2 regions of the Marinobacter sp. UBA2688 genome follow, and region 2 is predicted to be linked to the other one. Evidence: predicted binding sites of a transcription regulator. Region 2 holds the regulator's gene; the other holds the start of a gene.
The links. Region 2 encodes sigma-54, which starts transcription at its own class of promoters, with help from an activator protein. Its sites were predicted from a motif close to ANTGGCATNNANNTTGCTNT; they were not measured.
Positions count from the first base shown of each region.

Region 1: a site for sigma-54 is predicted at 2,782-2,801, ahead of flgB (flagellar basal body rod protein FlgB). Genes of this name have one in related genera too.

Region 1 is NZ_DELU01000010.1:303,038-307,340, reverse strand. It holds gene queF (NADPH-dependent 7-cyano-7-deazaguanine reductase QueF) at 1-177, shown strand, start outside; gene B3M52_RS06125 (adenylate/guanylate cyclase domain-containing protein) at 196-1,632, opposite strand; gene B3M52_RS06120 (DUF962 domain-containing protein) at 1,633-1,944, opposite strand; gene B3M52_RS06115 (nitroreductase family protein) at 2,103-2,660, shown strand; gene flgB (flagellar basal body rod protein FlgB) at 2,865-3,263, shown strand; gene flgC (flagellar basal body rod protein FlgC) at 3,298-3,747, shown strand; gene B3M52_RS06100 (flagellar hook assembly protein FlgD) at 3,766-4,303, shown strand, end outside.
Region 2 is NZ_DELU01000007.1:109,953-114,255, reverse strand. It holds gene rapZ (RNase adapter RapZ) at 1-15, opposite strand, end outside; gene ptsN (PTS IIA-like nitrogen regulatory protein PtsN) at 44-514, opposite strand; gene hpf (ribosome hibernation promoting factor) at 610-918, opposite strand; gene B3M52_RS01895 (RNA polymerase factor sigma-54) at 1,043-2,569, opposite strand; gene lptB (LPS export ABC transporter ATP-binding protein) at 2,722-3,447, opposite strand; gene lptA (lipopolysaccharide transport periplasmic protein LptA) at 3,425-3,958, opposite strand; gene lptC (LPS export ABC transporter periplasmic protein LptC) at 4,041-4,303, opposite strand, start outside.

The DNA.
Region 1 (4,303 bases), on a different contig from region 2:
AAGCAGGACTTTCATGAGCATTGTGTGGAAACGATGTTTACCGACCTGATGGCCCGTTGTCAGCCGCAGAAGCTGTCGGTGTGCGCCCGTTATACGCGAAGGGGTGGTCTGGATATCAACCCCTGGCGCAGTACCGACCCGGAAGAGGCGGTAGGGCCACGGTTGATCAGGCAGTAGGTGTAAAGGCGGGAACGGTCAGGAATCCTCTTCCTGGCGCAGTCGCTCAGCGGCATCCTCGAGCGCAGACAGGATGGACTCCCGTTCCCGTTCGGTGATTTTTTCCGAATCCAGGTACATGGCAAAGCCGCTGCGTTCGTGCTCAAGGAAACTGCGGTTGGGGCCCATGTCGCGGCGGAAATCCACCACTTCGTAGATGGAGACCGGGCGGCCGAAGCCTTTAACCGTGATCTCGCCCTTGTCGCGGCACATGATGCGGTCCTTGATCAGCGAGAAGGTTTCGTAGGAGATCAGGATTTCACCGGGTTCAGCCAGGGATTCCAGGCGGCTGGCCAGGTTCACTTCCTTGCCGATGATGGTGTAGTCCATGCGGTTCTCGGCGCCGAAGTTGCCAACGGTGGTGTAGCCTGTGCTGATGCCCATGCGGATTTCCAGCGGTGTCTTGATACCCTGGCTGCGCCATTTCTGCCGCATGATTTTCATGTGTTTACGCATTTCCACCGCCATGGACACGCAGGCGAAGGCGTCTTCTTTCTGGCCCCGGCTGGTGGGGTCACCGAAGAAAATCATGATGGAATCGCCAACGAACTTATCGATGGTGCCGCCGTATTTGAGGGCCACTTCCGACATTTCGTTGAAGTAGTGGTTCAGCAGTTCCGTCAGTGCTTCCGGCTCCATCTCTTCGGACAGTTCTGTAAAACCCTTGATGTCGGAGAAGAAGACGGCCAATTTCTTGCGTTGTGTTTCCAGCCGCACGTCTCTTTCACCGGTAAAGATGGACTGCCACACCTGCGGTGACAGATACTTGGAGAGTTTGTGGGACAGGGCAATGGATTGTTCCCGCTGATTCTGGATCTGGGTTTTTGCCATCATCAGCGCGCGGGCCTGCTGGTGGGAATAGAACGCAGTCACACAGATATAAAGGCCGGTGGCACTGATCGCGATAATGCTGGTGATCATCGGCGACTGCAGTGACTCGGCGGGGCCCACGATGGCAACGCCGATGGCGCCGCAGGCGGCCATGATCATGGTGCCTAGCAGCCACTGGCGGATGCCGCCCACAATCAGGCAACTAAACATCAGCATCAGTGCCACGGCGACCGAGGGTATCGCAATCAATCCAATGCAGCCGACGAATCCACCCCCGATGGCGCAATCCGTTAACAGCATTTTCTGGCGAATACGGGATGAGTTACGGAGAAACGTTCGCCGGGTAAGTTGATGGGCAATGTGTGGCCAGGTCAGGGCGCCTGAAAGCAGCCACAGCATCCACAGGCCGAAGACGTCTTGCAGTACGCCTGACACAATAATGCCGGCAGTCGCCGTATACGCCAGTATCCTGCCGTTGTAATCCGGCATGGGCGGGATGGCAATCGGATGGTTCTGCGCGTCAAGCACGGCGGCCTTGCTGGCACTGGTACTGGCGTTACGCAGGTCAATCGGTGCGCTCATCATTCAGAAACGGATCCGCCCGACGAGCATATCTCTGAACATCACCCAATCGCCCATCAGGCTGTACAGTGGGTGTTTGAAGGTGGCAGGTCGGTTTTTCTCGAAGCCATAGTGGCCAACCCAGGCAAACCCGTAGCCGATGACGGGCAGGAGCAACAGATAGAGGAACTTGGCCGTTACAATGGCGTAGAGTGTAACGAGGATGACCAGCAGGCTGCCGACGAAGTGAAGCCTGCGGCAGTTTACATCGCTATGTTCTTCAAGGTAGTACGGATAGAAGTCCGCGAAATTGCGGAATGTTTGCTGTTGGCTCATAGGGCGTCTACCGGCTCGCTTATCGTTTTTAAGGTAGATAGTACTGTCTGATAGTGGAAAGTACTTAGACTAAAGACTAACAGTAAACCATCTGTCCCACAATTCATACGGTCGTTTGGCCCGAACTGACGTATTGAAATCAACCACAGCGAGGCGATATGACAGCAGTAATGGAAGCCCTGTTAAAACGATCTTCAGAGCCACGCCTGGAGGCGCCAGCACCGGACCCGGCAACGCTTGAAAATGCCTTTGCCTGCGCCGCGAGGGCGCCGGACCATGCGTTGCTGAGGCCCTGGCGGTACCTGATTATTGAGGGAGACGAGGCATTGAACGCCCTGGGTGAATTGTTTGCCGCCACCTGTGGCGACGGCGCCTCGGAAAAGGAGCGGGAAAAACGCTGCAAGAAGGCACTGCGGGCGCCTATGGTGATCGTTGGCGTTGCGTCTTACCAGTCCCATCCCAAAGTGCCGGAGATCGAGCAGTCCATGTCGGCCGCGGTGGGGATGGGGTATTTGTTGTTGGCTCTGGAGTCCGCCGGGTTTGGAGGCATGTGGCGTACCGGTGCCATGGCGCACGATCCAGCTATCAAGCGAGGCTTGGGGCTGCAGGACAATGAGATCATAACCGGGTTCCTGTATACCGGCAGTGTCAGTGCGCACAAGCCCAGCATACCCAGGCCTGAACCCAAAGAGTTTGTCAGGCGCTGGCCCCACTAGTTGCCGCCCCGTTGCCCCCGCCCCCGGCGCGGGGGAAATCCCTTGCCGCTTTCCGCCCTCAATTTACGATTCGGATAAGCCGATACCTGCCTCAGCCCGCACACCGCAACACCTCCTGAAAACTGGCATCGCGATTGCTTTTACCTCTGCAAGAACGCACAAACGGCAAAACGACCAACGCCGTGTGCAGGAATCGGAGGCACTATGGCAATTTCCCTGGACAAAGCATTAGGCATTCATCAGCACGCCCTGGAAGGCAGGGTAAAGCGTGCGGAGGTGTTGGCCAACAACCTCGCCAACGCAGATACCCCGGGCTACAAGGCGCGGGATGTGGACTTTCAGGCGATGATGCAGAAGGCCCAGGACAGCATGAGTGGTTTCGGCATGACCCGTACCCACGAGTCCCATATGGACACCTCGCCCATGGGCGCGGACAGCGAATTGCTCTATCGGGTACCGCACCAGCCGTCCGTGGACGGCAACACGGTGGATGCCCAGCAGGAGCAAACCCGTTTCATGCGTAATGCCATGGATTACCAGGCCAGTTTCCAGTTCCTGGACGGAAAGGTTTCAGGCATCAAAAAGGCACTCTCTGGCCAGTAAAACTGGGCGCAGCCATTAATTGAGGAGCACCATCATGTCTCTGGGTAACATTTTCGACATCGCCGGTTCCGGTATGACAGCCCAGTCGCTGCGGCTGAACACCACTGCGTCCAACATCGCCAATGCCGAGACGGCCAGTTCCAGTACGGATCAGACCTATCGCGCCCGCAAGCCTGTTTTCGCGGCGATACAGCAGTCCATGCTGAATCCGTCTCAGCAGAGCATGGCGTTTGGCAGCGACAACGGCCCGGGGGCAGGCGTTCGGGTTGAAGGCATCGTCGAGAGTGACGCCGAGTTGCAGATGCGCTACGAGCCTGATCATCCCGCCGCGAACGAGGATGGGTACGTGTTCTACCCCAACGTCAACGTGGTTGAAGAAATGGCGGACATGATGTCGTCGTCGCGCAGCTTCCAGATGAATGTGGACATTATGAACAGCGCCAAATCCATGATGCAGCGTATCCTGACCCTGGGTCAGCAGTAACCGAGCGAGGATTGAATCATGAGCGTAGTGAATAACACGACAGACGCTTCGGATGTGCTGAGCCAGTATCGAGTGCAGCAGGATCAGGCCAAGAGCGGAAGTGAGCTGGGCAAGAACGAGTTCATGGAATTGATGATCGCTCAGCTCAAAAACCAGAACCCTCTCGAACCTCAGGACAACGGCGAATTCATCTCTCAGCTGGCGCAGTTCAGCTCCCTGGAGGAAATGCAGAGCCTGTCCGGCAGTGTCGACGATATGGCCAGCCAGTTCCGCTCCACCCAGGCACTGCAGGCCTCTGCAATGGTCGGGCGTACGGTCTTGGCACCTTCATCCATTGGCGTGCTTGGCGCGGACGGTGAAATATCCGGCAACGTTTCCGTTCCGGCAACCACATCCGGGCTGAGAATCACCATTGAGAATGAGTCCGGTGAGCAGGTCCGGCAGATTGATATGGGTGAGCAGCAGCCTGGCCAGACAGCGTTCAGCTGGGACGGCAAGGATGGCAACGGCAACAGTTTGCCACCCGGACGCTACAAGGTGGTCGCAGAAGCCTCGT
Region 2 (4,303 bases):
GATGATCAGTTTCATAGCCCGTTCACCTTGGATGTGGAGTTGTTCAGCTTGTTTCGGCTGTCATCCGGCGATAGAGAGAGCCTGCATCAGTGCACTGACGCAGCTGGTCGCAGAATGCACGTTCGTTGAACTTCTCAGCAAGTTGGCTCAAAAGCTCAAGATGCTCGCTGGTGGCTTCCTTGGGGACAATCAAGGTGAAGACGAGGTCCACCGGCTGGTTGTCGATAGCATCGAACGCAACGCCTTCTTCCAGGGTCAGCAAAACGCCAACCACGTGATCCAGCCCTTCCAGTCTGCAGTGGGGGATCGCGATGCCCTGTCCGATACCCGTACTCCCCAGTCGCTCCCGTGCGACCAGATTAGTGAATATCTGGGTGTCGCTGAGCAAAGCGTCGTGTTGCTGGATCTGCTCGGCAATGGTTTCCATAACCCGCTTTTTGCTAGAGGCAGGCACCCGGCAAAGGGTTAGCTCCGGCGCGAGAATGTTCTCGATAGTCAGGGATGTGTCGGTCATGAATCGACTGCATTTCCGTAAAAAAAGGCTGCGGCACGTGTTGCATGGTTAGCCAGTGCCGCAGCTCGATTAACTGTCATGCCGGGGGCGTCGTCCTAGCGGGCGCCGTTCCCGTGCATCCGGTCTACGTTCTTTTCCTTGTGCTTTAGAATCTGCCTGTCCAGCTTGTCTACCAGTCCATCAATGGCAGCGTACATATCGCTGTTTTCGGCCTTTGCGTGAATCTCACCACCTATCACGTGAAGCGTAGCTTCCGCCATCTGGCGCACTTTTTCCACCTCAAGGGTAACCTGGCAATTGCTGATATGGTCGAAGTGCCGCTCAAGCTTTTCAAATTTGCCTGATACGTAATCTTTCAGTGCGGGAGTCAGTTCTACGTGATGGCCTGAAATATTGAGTTGCATAGGCTTCTCCTGTTTTCAGCTTGCCGGCACCCGTTAGGATACCGGCTGTGTGCCACAGCGTTATGCTGCAGGCGGTATACTTTCAGGAAAGGGCTCTCCCCGTGAGGCCGGGAACAGACGCTTCCTACACCAATCGCTTTCGCTCGTTGGACGGAGGAATGTGCATTGCCTCGCGATACTTGGCCACGGTTCGTCTAGCCACCTTGATACCCTGGTCTCCTAGCATGGCTGCAATTTTGCTATCGCTCAATGGCTTTTTCGGAGTTTCCGTTGCAATCAGCTTCTTGATCATCGCGCGGATTGCCGTGGATGAGCACTCTCCACCCTCGTCGGTACTGACATGGCTCGAGAAAAAATACTTAAGTTCAAATATGCCCCGCGGCGTGTGCATGTATTTCTGGGTGGTGACCCTTGAAATGGTCGACTCGTGCATTTCCACCGCCTGGGCAATATCCGAGAGAATCAATGGTTTCATGGCTTCCTCGCCATGATCCAGAAATCCCTGCTGGTGCTCGACAATGCGCGTGGCCACCTTAAGCAGGGTTTCGTTGCGGCTCTGCAGGCTCTTGATGAACCACTTTGCCTCCTGCAACTGGTCCCGCAGGTAGGTGTTGTCAGCACTGCTGTCCGCACGCTTTATAAGAGAAGCATAGCTTGCATTCACACGAATGCGCGGTGCAATTTCAGGATTCAGTTCCACGCGCCAGCGTTCATTGTGCTTGCGCACGATTACATCCGGGATGACGTAGTCTGGCTCGGCCTGATCCAGGGTGTCGCCGGGACGGGGGTTTAACCCGGTAATAAGTGCCAGAACGTCCCGTAGCTGCTCTTCTTTCAGGCGGCTGCGGCGTAACAGCTGGGCGTAATCACGGTTGCCCAGCAGGTTTATGTAGTGGGTAATCACCAGTCGCGCCTGAGCCAGCCAGGGTGTTTCCGGGGGCAGCTGATTCAGCTGGATCAGCAGACATTCCTGCAGATTACGGGCGAACACGCCGGGTGGATCGAAGTGCTGCAGGCGATGAAGAACGGCTTCCACTTCGTCCAGTTCCAGCGGGTCTTCGTCGGATTCGTCCACCATGCCTGAATGAATTTCTTCAAGCGGAGAGGTCAGGTAGCCGTGGTTATCAACCGCATCCATCAGGGCATGGGCGATGGCCTGATCCCGCTCGCTCATGGGCGTCAGGTTCAGTTGCCATTCCAGGTGGTCCTGGAGCGTTTCGGTGGGGGAGTTACGGGTTTCGAAGTCGTGGTCGTTTTCGTCGTCGTTACGGGCTGCTGACGCGGGGGCTGACTGGTAAATGTCATCCCAGGCGGTGTCGACGGGAAGATCATCGGGAATGGTGTCGGGACTGTCCGTTTCTGATGACCAGTCAGGTCCGTTTTCGGATTCGTCCCACTCAGTAGCGGTGTCTGAAGCGGTGTTGGATTCCTCGGTTGACGCCGTTTCAGACGACTCGTTGTCACTGTCCGTTGATTCCGGATTCTGGTTGTCGTCGTCTTCGGAGGTTTCCAGCATTGGGTTGGATTCCAATGCCTGCTGGATTTCCTGCTGGAGGTCCAGGGTGGAGAGCTGCAGAAGCCTGATAGCCTGTTGCAGCTGGGGCGTCATGGTCAGGCTTTGGCCCAGCTTTAACTGTAGTGAGGCTTTCATAACCATGGTTCAGGATCCGTCACTCGGTCTCTCTCTTCCGTCACTCAGGCTCTCTCTTTACGTCATCAGGGCGCTTTCTGGAGCCCAGGTTGCACAAAAACTCTTTGTATGCTGGCTACTTGCCGCACCAAGCAAGTTCTTTGCCGAGTGTACTACAGGCGAAACTCGTTGCCCAGATACACTTCCTTGACCTGCTGGTTGGCCAGTATATCGTCCGAATTACCAGAGGCAATGATGTGGCCGCCGCTGACAATGTAGGCATTCTCGCAGATGTCGAGGGTTTCCCGCACGTTGTGGTCGGTGATCAGTACGCCGATACCCTTGTCCCGCAAGTGTCGGATGATCTGCTTGATGTCGCTCACCGAGATCGGGTCGACTCCGGCGAAGGGTTCGTCCAGCAGGATGAACGCCGGCTCCATCGCCAGCGCCCGGGCAATTTCCACCCGTCGTCGCTCGCCGCCTGACAGGGCCATGCCGACGCTATCGCGGATGTGGGTAATGTGAAACTCTTCAAGCAGTTCCTCTAACTTGGCCTCCCGGTCAGCGCGTTTGAGTTCGCGGCGGGTTTCCAGGATCGCCAGTATGTTGTCGCGTACGGTAAGCTTGCGGAACACGGATGCTTCCTGGGGCAGGTACCCGATTCCCTTGCGGGCACGACCATGCATGGGCAGCGGCGTTATGTCCTGATTGTCGATGGTGATTCGACCGTTGTCGGCGGGAACCAGGCCAACAATCATGTAGAAACACGTCGTTTTGCCCGCGCCATTGGGGCCGAGTAAGCCGACGATCTCGCCACTGCGAATTTCCAGGGAAACGTCGATGACGACCTTCTTCTGTTTGTAGCTTTTTGCGAGGTTACTGGCCCTGAGAACTGCCATCGATGTCCTGTCCGTTAGGGTTGTTATCTGGATTGCTACCGGCGTTGCCGCGCGGCTGGATGACCATTTCGACGCGACCGCTGCCATCGCCCTGGTCAGCAGAGCCTTCTGCGGTCACCACGCGTTCGGCGCTGTCATAATGAATGACGTCGCCCCGGAACAGGTTGCCGCCCTGTTCGATCACAGCTTCGCGCTGAAAGGTAACCCGGTTGTCGGAGGCGGACCAGGTGATCGTTAGCGCACGGGCGTCGGTTTCGCCCTGGCCTTCCATGGCAGGCTGGCGGTAGCGTGCCGGGGTACCGGTGGCTTCAATGCGGCTGACGCCATTCACATCCCGGTGGAGTACAACTTTGTCCGCCATAAGGTTGGCATCGCCCTGGCTCATTTCAACCGAGCCGGTATAGGTTGCAATGCCCTGGCCTTCGTCGAGCCGCGCGTTGTCGGCATTGACCCTGATGGGTTGGTCAGACTCAAGATCAAAGGCCGCGGCGAACGGCATGCCCACGGTCATTGTCAGCGCCAGGACAATCGCTGAGACTGCCGGGCGCGATGCCACCGGTTGGTGCCTATTGCGGTGAGGGTTGGGCATGAATTTACTTGCCGGTCTCATAGCGTCCTTCCACGTCAGAGTCGAGTTCGAGGATTCGGTCATCAATCCATGCCTTCATGCCGGTTGCGCGGGTCAGGCTGAACGAGTCGGTCAGTTCCACCGGGGCGTCTGTGTAAACAGTACGCTCTGTGTTATCCAGTGTCAGCGTTGACGTGGTTAATGTCAGGGGGCGCCCACCTTGGGCTTGCTGGGACACCCGAACATCCCCCGTCAAGTGGACCAGGTCGTCAGCTTCCATGAATTGGC